Regions from separate parts of the Streptomyces sp. NPDC097640 genome, predicted to be linked through region 2. Evidence: riboswitches for the same ligand, from Rfam matches in the RefSeq annotation. Region 2 holds a riboswitch; the other holds the start of a gene.
The links. A riboswitch is a leader RNA that binds a small molecule or an ion and turns the genes downstream of it on or off. The one in region 2 is predicted to bind glycine.
Positions count from the first base shown of each region.

Region 1: linked by a shared signal. The riboswitch ahead of gcvP (aminomethyl-transferring glycine dehydrogenase) and the one ahead of gcvT (glycine cleavage system aminomethyltransferase GcvT) in region 2 are both predicted to bind glycine.

Region 1 covers NZ_JBEOSB010000022.1:191,094-198,652, forward strand. Annotated here, with positions in the region: gene gcvP (aminomethyl-transferring glycine dehydrogenase) at 1-2,562, opposite strand, end outside; glycine riboswitch at 2,624-2,751, opposite strand; glycine riboswitch at 2,752-2,849, opposite strand; gene ABTY62_RS31150 (PRC-barrel domain-containing protein) at 2,972-3,301, shown strand; gene ABTY62_RS31155 (DNA polymerase IV) at 3,277-4,761, opposite strand; gene ABTY62_RS31160 (MerR family transcriptional regulator) at 4,828-5,454, opposite strand; gene ABTY62_RS31165 (bifunctional nuclease family protein) at 5,690-6,163, opposite strand; gene ftsR (transcriptional regulator FtsR) at 6,216-6,968, opposite strand; gene ABTY62_RS31175 (FHA domain-containing protein) at 6,986-7,559, opposite strand, start outside.
Region 2 covers NZ_JBEOSB010000007.1:89,681-97,239, reverse strand. Annotated here, with positions in the region: gene glyA (serine hydroxymethyltransferase) at 1-998, opposite strand, end outside; gene gcvH (glycine cleavage system protein GcvH) at 1,023-1,403, opposite strand; gene gcvT (glycine cleavage system aminomethyltransferase GcvT) at 1,496-2,656, opposite strand; glycine riboswitch at 2,841-2,951, opposite strand; gene ABTY62_RS12745 (AAA family ATPase) at 3,238-3,960, shown strand; gene ABTY62_RS12740 (hypothetical protein) at 3,992-5,227, opposite strand; gene ABTY62_RS12735 (enhanced serine sensitivity protein SseB) at 5,476-6,288, shown strand; gene ABTY62_RS12730 (enhanced serine sensitivity protein SseB C-terminal domain-containing protein) at 6,432-7,205, shown strand.

The DNA of each region.
Region 1 (7,559 bases), on a different contig from region 2:
CGGGAACGACATCGTGGGCGCGTGGAACCCGTAGTCGACCAGCCGCTTGGCCACATCGTCGACGCTCACGCCGGTCGCCTTGGTGAGCGGCCGCAGATCGATGATGCACTCGTGGGCGACGAGACCCCCGGGGCCGGTGTAGAGCACCGAGTAGTGCGGCTCCAGGCGCTTGGCGACGTAGTTGGCGCCGAGCACCGCCACCTGGGTGGCCCGGCGCAGCCCCTCGGCGCCCATCAGCCGGACGTACGCCCAGGAGATGGGCAGGATGCCCGCCGAGCCCCAGGGCGCGGCCGCGACCGGCCCCACGCCGGTCGCCGGGCCCGCCGCCGGCTGGAGCGGGTGGTTGGGGAGGTACGGCGCGAGGTGCTCGCGCACCGCGACCGGGCCCACGCCGGGACCGCCGCCGCCGTGCGGGATGCAGAAGGTCTTGTGCAGGTTCAGATGGGAGACATCGCCGCCGAACCTGCCCGGCCGGGCCAGCCCCACCAGCGCGTTGAGGTTCGCGCCGTCCACGTAGACCTGGCCGCCCGCGTCGTGCACGGCCGCGCAGATCTCGCTGATGTGCTCCTCGAACACGCCGTGGGTGGAGGGGTAGGTGACCATCAGGACGGCCAGTTCGTCGCCGTACTGCTCGATCTTGGCGCGCAGGTCGTCGGCGTCCACCTCGCCGTCCTCGCCGGTCCTGACGACGACGACCTTCATGCCCGCCATCACCGCGCTGGCGGCGTTGGTGCCGTGCGCGGAGGACGGGATGAGGCAGACGGTGCGCCGCTCCTCGCCGTTGGCACGGTGGTAGGCGCGCACGGCCAGCAGCCCGGCCAGCTCGCCCTGCGACCCGGCGTTCGGCTGGAGGGAGACCTGGTCGTAGCCGGTGACCTCGGCCAGCCGCTCCTCCAGCTCGCGGATCAGCGTCAGATAGCCCTGGGCCTGCTCGACCGGCGCGAACGGATGCAGCGCGCCGAACTCCGGCCAGGTGACCGGCTCCATCTCCGTGGTGGCGTTGAGCTTCATGGTGCAGGAACCGAGCGGGATCATGCCCCGGTCCAGCGCGTAGTCGCGGTCGGCCAGGCGCCGCAGATAGCGCAGCATCGCGGTCTCGGAGCGGTACTTGTGGAAGACCGGGTGGGTCAGATACGTGTCGGTGCGCAGCAGTTCGGCGGGGAGCGCGTCGGCCGCGGCGGCGTCGAGCTCGTCGATGGCGGGCAGGCCGCCGTCCACGCCGAAGGCCGACCAGACGGCGGCGAGCTGGGCGCGCCCGGTGGTCTCGTCGCAGGCGATGCCCACATGGTCGGCGTCGGTCAGGCGCAGGTTGACCCCGGCCTCGCGGGCCGCGGTGACGACCTCGGCGGCCCGGCCCGGGACATACGCGGTCAGGGTGTCGAAGAACGCGCCGTGCACGGTCTCGACGCCCCCGGCCCGCAGCCCCTCGGCGAGCACGGCCGCGTAGCGGTGGGTGCGCCGGGCGATGGTCGAGAGGCCCTCCGGGCCGTGGTAGACGGCGTACATGCCGGCCATCACGGCGAGCAGGACCTGGGCGGTGCAGATGTTGCTGGTGGCCTTCTCGCGGCGGATGTGCTGCTCGCGGGTCTGAAGGGCCAGGCGGTACGCCTTGTCGCCGTCGGCGTCGACGGAGACGCCCACCAGGCGGCCGGGCAGGCTGCGGGCGTAGGCCTCGCGGACGGCCATGAACCCGGCGTGCGGGCCGCCGAAGCCCATCGGCACCCCGAACCGCTGGCTGTTGCCGACCGCGATGTCGGCGCCCAGCTCGCCGGGCGAGGTGAGGAGGGTGAGGGCGAGCAGATCGGCGGCGACGGTGACCACGGCGCCGAGCTCATGGGCCCGCTCGATGACCGGGCGCGGGTCGCGCACGGCGCCGGAGGCGCCCGGGTACTGGAGCAGCACGCCGAACACGCCGCGCTCGGCCACCTCGGCCGGTATGCCCGCCGAGAGGTCGGCGACGACCACCTCGACGCCGGTGGGCTCGGCGCGGGTCCGGATGACCGCGACGGTCTGCGGCAGGGTGTCGGCGTCGATCAGGAACACGCCCTGCTTGACCTTGCCCACCCGCCGCGACAGCGCCATGGCCTCGGCGGCGGCGGTGGCCTCGTCCAGCAGCGAGGCGCCGGCCGTGGGCAGCCCGGTGAGGTCGGCGACGACGGTCTGGAAGTTGAGCAGCGCCTCCAGCCGGCCCTGGGAGATCTCCGGCTGGTAGGGCGTGTACGCGGTGTACCAGGCGGGGCTCTCGAGCACATTGCGCAGGATCACCGGCGGGGTGAACGTGCCGTAGTAGCCGAGGCCGATCATCGGGGCGAGCAGCTGGTTGCGCTCGGCCAGGCCGCGCAGCTCGGCCAGCACTTCGGCCTCGGTGCGGGCCGGGGGCAGCCCCAGCCCCTCGGTGCTCTTGATGACGTCGGGCACGGCGGCCTGGGTGAGTTCGTCGAGCGAGCCGAAGCCGACCTGCGCGAGCATCTTGGCCTGGGCCTCGGCATCGGGTCCGATATGGCGCTGCTCAAACGGAGTACCGCGTTCCAGCTCGGTCAGCGAGGTGCGGTTGGCAGTCATCTGCGAGGCCTCCTGGTCTGTACGACCGACGAGGGGCACCACGACGCGGGGTGCCCGAACGGCCTCCCCCTCTGTCATCTCAACCTGAGAGCTTCACCGGTCCGCGGGTGGCGATCCGGCTTTCACCGTCGGTGAGGAGGGGTTCCGGTGCTGTACTCGCCCGTGACCCACCCTGCTTTCCAGAGTGACCTCACCCGCACGGTACGTGTGCCTGAGAGTTTCCGGGGAGGATTTGCTCCTTCGGCGCCTCCGACGACATCGTCGAAGAGCTCTCCCGCACGGGGTCTGCAGCCACCGTCAGCCTACCAGCGAGCCTGCCGCCAGGGGTTTTGGGCGAGCGCTCGAGTGGACGGGCACGGAATTGTGGCTTTTCTTAGGTATCACGGCATTGACGATGAAACAGTCACCTATGGGAGAGAGTGTGCAGACCGACATCGATCCGCGGACCCTCATCGGCCGAAAGGCCTTGGACCGCGACGGCGCGAAGATCGGTACCGTGGACGAGGTCTACCTCGACGACGCGACCGGCGAGCCGGAGTGGGCCGCGGTACGCACCGGGCTGTTCAGCCGGGACGTGTTCGTGCCACTCGAACCGAGCGAGATCGTCGACGACACGCTGCGGGTGCCGTACGAGCGGGCGCTGATCAAGGACGCGCCGGACTTCGGAGTCGGCCGCCATCTGTCGCCCGAGCAGGAGTTGCAGCTCTACCACCACTACGGTCTCGACGTGAGCGGCTGACCCCGGCCCGGGCCCTGGCCCTGGTTTTCGGCCGGGTCGGCCTCGGGGGCGTCGGTCGGCTGGCCCTCGGGGGCGTCGCTCACGGCGGGCCGGACCAGCGGCAGCGGCTCGCCCGGCTCCAACGCCGGGTCGTCGACCGCGAACGTCCGCACCCGGCCCGGCCGCGACCAGGGCTCCTCGAACCGCACGGTCACCCGGCCGACCCCGCTGCCCTGCACCCACCCCGCCCCGTACTCGGCGTGTCGCACATCGAGGCCGGGCAGCCAGCGGCGCGGCCTGGCGGTGTCGTCGGGCTCGTCGCTCCCCTCCAGGACCGCCGGCGCGGCCTCGGGTGTCCCTCCGGCCTCCCGCGCCCCCTCCGCGGCCTCCTGTGCCTCGTGGGCGGCCTGCGCGGCCTGGGCGAACAGATCCTCCTGGGTGTAGTCCGCCAGACCGCTCACGCCCACTCCCAGCAGCCGCACCCCCGCCGTGGTGTCCACGCCCTCCAGCAGCCGCGCCGCGGCCTCCCGCACCACCGCGGGGTCGTCCGTCGGCCCGCGCAGCGTCTCGGACCGGGTCAGCGTGGAGAAGTCGTAACGCCGCACCTTCAGCACGACCGTGCGCCCCGAGCGGCCGGCCCCGCGCAGCCGCCGCACACACCGCTCGGCGAGCCGCGCCACCTCCACCTGCACCCGCGTGCGGTCGGTGAGGTCGACGTCGAAGGTGTCCTCCACCGATACGGACTTGGCGTCCCGCTCGGCGACCACCGGCCGGTCGTCCCGCCCCCAGGCCATGCCGTACAGCGACGCGCCATGGGCCTTGCCCAGCAGCCGCACCAGCTCCTCCTCGCCCGCCTCCCGGGTCTCGGCGACCGTGTGGATCCCGGCCCGGCGCAGCGCCTCCGCGGTGGCCGGACCCACCCCGGGGAGGGTGCGCACCGGCATCGGCCCCAGCAGCTCCCGCTCGGTCCCCGGCTGGATGAGCGTCAGTCCATCGGGCTTGGCCTGCTCGGAGGCGATCTTGGCGAGCATCTTGGACCCGGCCAGGCCCACCGAGCCGGTCAGCCCGGTCGCCGCCGCTATGTCCGCCCGCAGCCGCTCCCCCACGGCCCGCGCCGCCGCGGAGGTGGCCGGAACACCGCCCGCCTCCAGATCCACGAACGCCTCGTCCAGGCTCAGCGGCTCGACCAGCGGGGAGAGCGCCCCCAGCAGGCCCATGACGGTGTCACTCACCTGGCGGTACAGGGAGAAGCGGGGGGTGAGATACGCCGCGTTCGGACAGAGGCGGCGGGCCTGGGCCATCGCCATGGCCGAGTGGACCCCGAACACCCTCGCCTCATAAGAGGCCGTGGCCACCACGCCGCGCGGCCCGAGGCCGCCGACGATCACCGGCTTGCCGCGCAGGCTGGGCTTGGCCGCCTGCTCCGCCGCGGCGTAAAAGGCATCCATGTCCAGATGCAGAATGGTCGGCGCACCCCTCACACCTACCGATGCTGCCGCATGCCACTGACACTCGCGGCCCGGGCACGCGGCCCGGGCCGGACGGTCTCAGCCCGCGCGGTTGCGGCGCCGCGCGAGTTCGTCGGTGGGGTTGTGGCCCACCAGCGTCTCGCCGGTGTCCACCCGCTCGCCGTGCAGCTGGGCGAGCGCGCTCTCCACGTCCCGCCACACCACGCCCACGGCGATCCCGAAGACGCCCTGGCCGCCCTGGAGAAGGTCGACCACCTCGTCGGGCGAGGTGCACTCGTACACCGTCGCCCCGTCGCTCATCAGCGTCATCTGGGCGAGGTCGTCCAAGCCGCGCGAGCGCAGGTGCTGAACGGCGGCCCTGATGTTCTGAAGGGACACGCCGGTGTCCAGCAGCCGCTTGACGATCTTGAGGACGACGACGTCCCGGAAGCTGTAGAGCCGCTGACTGCCCGAGCCGTACGCGGGCCGCACGCTGGGCTCCACGAGCCCGGTGCGCGCCCAGTAGTCCAGCTGGCGGTAAGTAATGCCCGCGGCGGCGCACGCGGTCGGACCGCGGTACCCCACCTTCTCGGGCTTCGCCACGGCGCCTTCGCGCGGCGGTGCGGCCTGTGCCGCCACCCGAGCCTTCAGTGCCGGTTCGCCCGGTGCGCTCCCCTGGAGCGCATACGGACCGCCCGCCGCCGTGCCGTCGCCGCTGCTTCTCACGCCGACCTCCGTCCTCGACCTGCCTTCTCGACGGTAGGCAGTCACCCGGGGTGCGTCAACGATCGCCACACTCGGCACGCCGAGTGATAATCACCCTACGGGTGGTTTCCCGTGCCCTTCTTGCGGGAAAGGCTACTCGAATGCGCTGGCGAAGATCAGCGGACAGCTCAATGCCCGCCGCTTACCGGCCACTGCCGGCCCGGCGGCCGCACTCGGCCTCAGCGCCTCCGACGGCTCACTGACTGCTGGTGCCGAAGTCCTCGGGCGAGATCTGGTCGAGGAACTCGCGGAACTTCTCCACTTCGTCCTCCTGCTCGTCCGGGATGGCGATCCCCGCGTCGTCCAGCACCCCGTCACTGCCGTAGATCGGCGTGCCGGTGCGCAGCGCCAGCGCTATGGCGTCGGACGGCCGGGCGCTGACCTCCACACCGCTGGCGAACACCAGCTCCGCGTAGAAGACTCCCTCGCGCAGATCCGTGATCCGGACCTCCGTGAGCTGCTGGCCGACCGCGTCGAGCACGTCCTTGAAGAGGTCGTGGGTCAGCGGGCGCGCCGGAGCCATGCCCTGCTGGGCGAAGGCAATCGCCGTCGCCTCCCCCGGTCCGATCCAAATGGGGAGGTAGCGGTCGCCTCCTACCTCGCGCAGGAGCACGATCGGTTGGTTGGAGGGCATCTCCACCCGGACACCCACGACGTCGAGCTCGTTCACACAGCAACCCTAGGACGTGCCCGGCCGGTTTGGATAGTCGGGACCGCGCCGGTCACCGCGAACCGGCCCGCAGAGCGGACTGAACGAAGGCCGCGTGAAGCCGCACCGACAGCTCGGCCAGCTCCCGGGCGCTGGCCTCCGCATGCGCTCTGGTCTGCGGATTTCGGTGTCGTCGCAGGGGCGCCACCACCTGCTCGACCAGCCCCGCCTCGCGCTCCGCGGCGGCTTTCATGATCCGCAAATGACGTGGTTCCAGACCGAAACGACCCAGGTCCGCGACGAGCCTGGCGACCGTCACCGCCTCGATGTCGTATCCGCCGTCCGCTCCCGGCCCGATCAGCCCGAACGACTCCCACTCGGCCAGTCTCCCCTCGTCGATCCCGGCCGCGGCCAGCAGCTCGGCCCGGCCCACGCGGGCGGCCGTGGGCCGCTCCACGGCCCTCTCCGGGCCCTCCTCGACCGAGGCGGGCAGCCGGGACCCGGAGGCCGCGACGGGCAGCTGTGGCCGCTCGCCGCGCTCCAGGGCGTCGAGATGCTCCCGAATGACCTTCAGTGGCAAATAGTGGTCACGCTGCATCCGCAGGACATGGCCGAGCCGCGCCACGTCCTCCGGGCTGAACTTGCGATAGCCGGAGGGCGTGCGCCGCGGCTCGACCAGGCCCTCGGCCTCCAGGAAACGGATCTTGGAGACGGTGACCTCGGGGAATTCGTCCCGCAGCAGATTCAGCACGGTGCCGATGCTCATCGACCGGCTGCCCGCGGGGGCGGTGCCGGTGTCGGCACCGCCCGACGGTGTCTGAAGCATGGACCTCCCCTGACGGGTCAGATGCCGAAGCCCCGCAGACTCGGGTAGAAGACCATCCGGTACTTGCCGATCTGGACCTCGTCACCACTGTTGAGAATGGCCGAATCGATCGGCTCGCGGTTGACATACGTCCCGTTCAGGCTGCCGACGTCGGCGACCGTGAAGGAGCCGTCCTGGCCGCGCCGGAACTCCACATGGCGGCGCGAAACCGTCACGTCGTCCAGGAAGATGTCGCTCTGCGGATGACGCCCGGCCGTGGTCACATCGCTGTCCAGCAGGAAGCGGCTGCCCGAGTTGGGCCCGCGGCGGACCACCAGCAGCGCCGACCCCGGGGGCAGCGCCTCGACGGCGGCCTGGGCCTCCGGCGAGAGCGAGGGCAGCGGAGTCTGCCCGGTCACCTCGGAGTCGTACGCCTCCAGCCCGGAGATCGAGATGGTGGAGGTGGTCTCCGAGGCACGCTCGGACGGCACCTGGCCCCGCAGCGGCGCACCGCAGTTGGAGCAGAACCGGCTGGCCACGGCGTTCTGGTGGCCGCACCTCGTGCATACCTGCAAGCCGACCCCTCCGCCCGTGTTCGCGGTCGATGGCTCC
Region 2 (7,559 bases):
CCGTCCAGCTCCGAGTCGCGCAGGTCGACCAGGACGAGGTGGACCTCGGTGCCGCCGGACAGCACGGAGACCCCGGCCTTGGCCACGTCGGGCTGGGTGAGCCGCTCGGCCAGGAGCCGCGCGCCGTCGAGGGTGCGCTGCTGGCGCTCCTTGAACTCCTCGCCCGCCGCGATCTTGAAGGCCACGGCCTTCGCCGCGACCACATGCTCGAGCGGGCCGCCCTGCTGACCGGGGAAGACCGCGGAGTTGATCTTCTTGGCCAGCTCGGCGGTGGACAGGATCACCCCGCCGCGCGGGCCGCCGAGGGTCTTGTGGGTGGTGGTGGTCACCACATGGGCGTGCGGCACCGGGGAGGGGTGCAGCCCGGCCGCCACCAGGCCCGCGAAGTGGGCCATGTCCACCATCAGGTACGCGCCGACCTCGTCCGCGATCCGGCGGAAGGCGGCGAAGTCCAGCTGGCGCGGGTACGCGGACCAGCCCGCGATCACCAGCTTGGGGCGGTGCTCCTTGGCCAGCCGCTCGACCTCGTCCATGTCGACCAGGCCGGTCTCGGCGTCCACGTGGTAGGGCACCACGTTGTAGAGCTTGCCGGAGAAGTTGATCTTCATCCCGTGGGTGAGGTGACCACCGTGCGCCAGGTTCAGGCCCAGGATGGTGTCACCGGGGGAGAGCAGGGCGAACATCGCGGCCGCGTTGGCCTGCGCGCCGGAGTGCGGCTGCACGTTGGCGTGCTCGGCGCCGAACAGCGCCTTGACGCGGTCGATGGCGATCTGCTCGACGACGTCGACGTGCTCACAGCCGCCGTAGTAGCGGCGGCCCGGGTAGCCCTCGGCGTACTTGTTGGTCAGGACCGAGCCCTGGGCCTCCATGACCGCGACCGGAGCGAAGTTCTCCGAGGCGATCATCTCCAGGGTGGACTGCTGGCGGTGGAGTTCGGCGTCGACCGCGGCGGCTACGTCCGGGTCGAGCTCGTGCAGGGAGCTGTTGAGAAGCGACATCAGGGTCCCGATCGAAGGAGGGGGTCAGTTTTCGGTGAAGGAGGAGTAAGCGTCGGCGGAGAGCAGCTCGTCCGGCTCGTCCGTCACCTTCACCTTGAACAGCCAGCCGCCCTCGAAGGGGGCGGAATTCACCAGCGCCGGGTCATTGACCACGTCCTCGTTGACCTCGGTGACCTCGCCGGAGACCGGCGCGTAGAGATCGCTGACGGATTTCGTGGACTCCAGCTCGCCGCAGGTCTCACCCGCGGTGACCGTCGTGCCGACCTCAGGGAGCTGGACGAAGACGACGTCGCCGAGCGAGTTGGCCGCGAACTCGGTGATGCCGACCGTCGACACACCGTCCTCGTCGGCGGCCGACAGCCACTCGTGCTCCTTGCTGTAACGCAGCTGCTGGGGGTTGTTCATAGTCCGATTCTCCTGGATACGGGGGAGTGCTTGGGAAACGGGTCTTGCCTGGTGGGACAGGCGGCAAGAGCGGCGGCGGCCGCGACGGGCGCTCAGCGCCGCTTGTAGAAGGGGAGGGCCACGACCTCGTACGGCTCATGGGTGCCCCGGATGTCCACCGACACCCCCGCGGTGCCCGGCGCGGCGTGCCCGGCGTCCACGTACGCCATCGCGATCGGCTTCCCGAGGGTGGGCGAGGGCGCGCCCGAGGTGACCTCGCCGATCACCGTGCCGTCCGCGCCGACGACCGCGTACCCCGCGCGCGGGACCCGGCGGCCCGCCGCGACCAGGCCGACCAGCGCCCGCGGCGGGGCGGTCTCGGCCTGCCGCGCCGCCGTCTCCAGGGCCGCGCGCCCGGTGAAGTCACCGGGCTTGCCGAACTTCACCACCCGGCCGAGCCCCGCGTCGAACGGCGTGGTCCCGCGGGTCAGCTCATGCCCGTACAGCGGCATCCCGGCCTCCAGGCGCAGCGTGTCCCGGCAGGAAAGACCGCACGCGATCAGCCCGGCCGGGGCGCCCGCCTCGGTCAGCGCCTGCCACAGCCGCTCGGCGTCCTTCGGCGCGACGAACAGCTCGAAGCCGTCCTCGCCGGTGTAGCCGGTGCGGGCGATCAGCGCCGGGACGCCCGCGACCGTGCCCGGCAGGCCCGCGTAGTACTTGAGGCCGTCCAGATCGGCGTCGGTCAGGCCGCTCAGGATCGTGGCCGCGGCCGGCCCCTGGACGGCGATCAGCGCATAGGCGTCCCGGTCGTCCCGCACGGCCGCGTCCAGGCCCGCGGCGCGCTCGGTCAGCGCGTCCAGCACCACCTGGGCGTTCGAGGCGTTGGCGACCACCAGGAACTCCTGGTCACCGAGGCGGTAGACGATCAGGTCGTCCAGGATGCCGCCCTCGGCGTCGCAGATCATGGTGTAGCGGGCCCGGCCGACGGCGAGCGCCGACAGATGGCCCACCAGCGCCCGGTCCAGGGCGGCGGCGGCCTGTGGCCCGGTGAGTGTGATCTCGCCCATATGGGAGAGGTCGAAGAGGCCGGCGCGGGTGCGCACCGCGGTGTGCTCGTCGCGCTCGCTTCCGTAGCGCAGCGGCATCTCCCAGCCCGCGAAGTCGGTCATGGTGGCGCCGAGCGCGCGGTGCGTCGCGTCCAGCGCGGTACGGCGAGGCGCGGACGGGGGGGACGAGGCGGAGAGGGGAGACGAGGGGGACGGGGCGTCGGTCATGGGGCTGGCTCCAGGGCGGGACGGCGACGAGGACGACGAGGACGAGTCCTCCCCATCTGTCATCGGAACCTGAGAGGTTCGCCGTGACCCCTTCTCCCGGCCGGCGTCGGAGACGTCGTCGCGGAGAGCGGTCCGGCTTGCACCGTGGGTGGAGCCACGCCAGCGGCTCGCTTTTCAGATCTGCCTCGCCCGCGCGGTATCGGGGCCTGAGAGATTCAAGGGAGGACTTGCTCCTTCGGCGCCCCGGACGGCCGGCACTGCTGCCGGTGGCCGAGGACTCTCCCGCGCGGATTCAAGCGGCCTGTATGGAGTTGCGCGCAACATCATCGCACGTACGCCCGAGAAGGGAAGACCCGCTCGCCCCGCGCCGCCGCCCACCCCGGTTCACAAGGCATGAAAGTCCGTCCCACAGGAAGACCACCTTGAAGGACATTACCTTTTCTTGACACTCTTCGGTGAAGAGCCGCAGTGACCGACCTAGGAGGACGATCACGGTGCAGGGGCAGGGTACGTACGGGACGACATGTGGGCCCCTGCCGGTGACGCAGGGCGCGGCGCCAACCGGAGGCGCGACCGGAGGCGTGATCAGACCGGGGCGCCGGGCGGCGGTGCACGACCTGCGCGGTGGCGGCGGCGTTGTCGACGGCGACGGCGACGGCGACGGCGACGGGGGCGACGGCGGCGGCGCGGCCGGGCCCGGGCCCGGGCCCGGGCCCGGACCCGGCCGCGGGTCCAGACCCGGACTCGGCGCGCGCGAGCTGCGCTACCGCACCGGGGACATGGTGGTCGCCTCCGGCCTGCCCGGCAGCGGCAAGAGCACCATGATCGGCCAGGCCGTGCCCGGCCTCGACCAGTCCGGCGGCCCGGTGCTGCGGGTGGACTCACAGGACGCCCGCGAGCGCTGGGAGCGGCGGCTGCCCCGCTGGCTGCCGTACGCCCTCTACCGCCCGCTGGTGCGCTACGCCCACTACGCCGGGCTGCGCCGGGCGCTGCGCTCGGGCGCCAGCGTCGTGGTGCACGACTGCGGCACCCTCTCCTGGGTGCGCCGCTGGCTGGCCCGCGACGCCCGGCGCACCGGCCGCCGGCTGCACATGGTGCTGCTGGACGTGGAGGCCGCGGTGGCCCTGGAGGGGCAGGCCGCGCGCGGCCGTGCGGTCTCTCGCTACGCCTTCGGACGGCACCGCCGCGCGGTGGGGCGGCTGGTCGTCGCCGCCGAGGGCGGGCGGCCGCCCGAAGGCTGCGCGTCGGTGGCGCTGCTGGACCGCACGGCCGCGAGCGCACTGCGCCGGATCGGCTTCGAGTGACGCGCGGCAGGGCGAGGGGAGGCGGCCGTCCTCAACCCTGGTCGGGGGCCGCGTCCACCGGGCGCGGCAGCGGCATGGGGGCGACGGCGTCGTCGGTCGCCTCGGCGGCGGAGAGCGGGGAGGCGGCGGTGGTGAAGGGCTTCGGCGCGGCGGGCTTCGCCGCGGGCTTCTGACCGGGCCTCATGGCGCCGGGCTGGTCGGCGTTCTGGTTCGGGGCGCTGGGCTTCGCGCTCGGCTTCTGGGCACCGGGCTTCTGGGCACCCTGCTGGTCCTGGGCGCCCGGCTTCTCGGCGGCGCCCGGCTTCTCGGTGCCGGGCTTCTCCGCGGCGCCGGGCTTCTCGGTACCGGGCTTCTCGGTGCCGGGCTTCTCCGGGTTCGGCTTCGGGGCGGGCGTCCGGGCGGCGAGGGCGGACGCCTCCACGGCGACGGTCGACGCCTCGTCCGGGAGCGGCAGCATCGGGGGCGTCATCGGCAGGTCCATCCCGGGGAGCGGGCCGATGAGGGCGTTGAGCAGCTCCAGGATGGCGTCGCCGATACGGGGGAGCGCCGCGGCGGCCGCGTCCGCGTCGCCCGCGGCGACGGCGTCCAGCAGGTCGTCGATCGCCCGCTGGAGCTCGTCCAGAGGGTCCGTCGAGACGTCCGTCGGCATGGTCTGGGCGTACGGCGGGGTCGCGGTCTCACCCTGCCCGGCGGCCTGGGGCGGCTTCATGCCCTGGTTGTTCTGGTTGCCCTGGTCGGCGGCCTGCGGCGGCACGGTGATCTGGCCCTGGCCCTGGCCCGCGTTCTGCCCCTGGCCCTGCTCCTGCCCCTGGCCCTGCTCCTGCCCCTGGCCCTGCTCCTGCCCCTGGCCCTGCTCCTGTCCCTGCTCCTGCCCGGGCGGCGTGTCGTCGCGGCGCTCCCGGCCCTGCGTGGTGGCGTTCGGGCCCTGGGCCGCCTCGGCGGACTCGCGGGCGGTCTTCACCGCGCTGTCGATCGCCGTCGCGTGCTTGACCAGCTCGGCCTCGGAGAGCATCCCGCCGGGGGCCTCCTCCACCGCCATGGCCAGGTCGGCGACCCGGTCGAGAAGGACGCGCAGATCGCGCATCGCCTGGGTCTGGGCCGCGGTCAGCGGCTCCTTGGCGAGCGCCGTGGGGGCGGGGGCCTTGGCGCCGGCCGTGCCCCCGTTTCCGCCGACCGTGGCGGCGGACAGGCCGGCGGTGCCGAACAGCAGGGAGCCGGCCATGACAGAGGTGACGAGGACTTCGGCCTTGCGAGACGCGCGGATCATGAGACCTTCCTTCGCTGTGGTGATGTATGGGCGTACTCGGCACCACGGTGCGAGGGGTGCAAACCGAGCGCAACTTGACGATTACGTTCGGAAATGGTCAAAAGACCGTCAAAAGCTGTCCGGGATCGGCTGTTGCCTCCCCTTCGACCTGGGGATTTGCTGTGGAGATCACCGGCCGCCGATGCCGCAAGTCCATGCAGCCGTTAGGGTTCCTGTGCAGGTCGGACGAGATGGCGGTTGAGGCGGAAATGAGCATCCCGGAGCAGCACGGTCCAGCACCGGCTCACGGAGGGTTCCCTGACGGTGCGTTCCCTGCGTTTTCCGAGGCTCCCGGGTTCCCGGGCAACGAGCTCGAGGAAGTGCTCGCGGCCTCGGTCGACGTCCCCGGCGCCGGCGCCCGGATCGTCGAGACCCTGGCCCGCAGCCACGTCTGGGTCCCGCTGCCCAACGGCGGCGGCCCGGACAACAGCGACCTGGACCTGCCCACCATGGAGATCGAAGGCGCCGCGTATGTGCCGGTGTTCAGCTCCGAGCAGCAGTTCCTTCAGGTCGTCGGCGCCCATATGACGTTCACCGTCGCCCCGGCCGTCGAGTTCGCCCGCGGCCTGCCGCCCCAGCTCGGCATCGCCGTGAACCCCGGCGGCGCCGTCGGCGTCCCGCTTCCGCCGCCCGCCGTGGCCGAGCTGTGCCGCACCGGGCGCTCCGAGCTGGACGGCCCGGTCACCGGCGGCCGGGTGCGGCTCTTCGAGCCGGACTGGCAGGAGGAGCCGGTCGACTTCCTGGCCGCCGCCGGGCTCGAGTTCGGCAAGGTGGCCGGGTTGCGGTCTGCCCGGCGCGCCCTGGCCAGCGTCGAGGGGGAGCCGCCCGCGCTGTTCGTCGGCGTCGAGCTGGACCTCCCCGGCCCGGAGGGCCAGGCCGGCGCGGTGGACGCGCTCGGACGGGCGCTCGGCGTGGTGCCGCTGCCGTGGACGGTTCAGCTGGTTCTGCTGGACATCGCGCAGGATCCGGTGGCGGACTGGATGCGCGAGCGGGTGCGACCGTTCTACGACCGTGACCGCTGAGTCGCCCAGGAGACCACTGTAGGGGCCCGTAAGCTGGTTGGATGACCGGTGGCGGGGCGCGTCCGTGCGCCCTTGGTAGCGGTGTGGACAGGCCGAGAGAGGGGCGGACCCAGGTGAGCGCGGGAGGCGGCCACATCGAGCGGATGCTTCAGCAGGTCGCTCCGGGACGGTATGACGCCTATGAGTCGCTGCTGTACGCCCTCGCCGAAGGCCAGGTGTGGATGCTGCTGTGGCAGGGCGCGCCCGGCTCGCCCGACGCGCAGTACGGCAACATGGACGTGGGCGGGCTCGGCTACGCCCCCTGTGTGACCTCCGCTCAGGAGCTCGCCGCCAGCGGCTGGAGCCGCGCCCATGAGGTGGTGAGCGGGCGCCAGATCGCGGCCTCCCTCTTCCCCGACCGGTACGGCCTGTGGCTCAATCCGCACGCCCCCGGCGGCGGTGTCGGCATCCCCTGGCTCGATCTGCGCAGGATCGCCGGCGGCCTGGACCGGCTGCCCGCGGGGCCGCTGCGGCTCAGCGAGCCCTCCCTCGAACTCTCGCAGTTCTACGCCCTGTTGGGGCAGAACGCGCATCGCACGCCCGCGGTGCGGTCGCTGCGCCGCGCCTGGGTGCAGCCCGCGCTCGGCGCGCCGTATCTGGCCATCGGGCTGGATCTGTACGACGGCGGCGCCGCGGCCGTGGAGTCGGCCCGGGTGATGATGCGCCAGTCGGTGGGCGCGGTGCCCGAGGGGCTGCCGGTCTCCACCGTCGCGATGTCCGACGAGTACGACCCGGTGGCGATGTGGATGCGGGCCAGCGCGCGTCCGTTCTTCGACCGGGACGCGTTCGGGGCGGCCCAGCCCGCTCCGGCCCATGGCTACGGGTACCCGCCGCCGCACGGCGGCCAGCGGTCGGGGCCCGCGCCGAGCGCCTGGTAACCGCCTTGTTCGGCGCGCCCCGGTGCTCCCGCGCGCGTTCACGCGCGGCGCTCCGCGCCCGTTCACGCCCTAACACTCCCGTTTGACAGTCCTGTTAACGGGACATTCCGTACCGCTCAGCGGAGTTGTGTTCCGGATAACGGAACACCCCTCACCACATCACGGTTAGGCATCCATTGCCGTGATGGGCTGGCGGGTGATCACAAGCGCGATGAAGACTCCCGCAACAGGAGGTGTCCGTACCTGTGGGTAGCGTGTGCCCCTCCTTCATAAAACTTCCGCACCACGAGCACAACCTTCACCTGCGTTTGTGAACCACGCCGCTACAGCGGCAGGTCGTGGGCCGGTCACCAC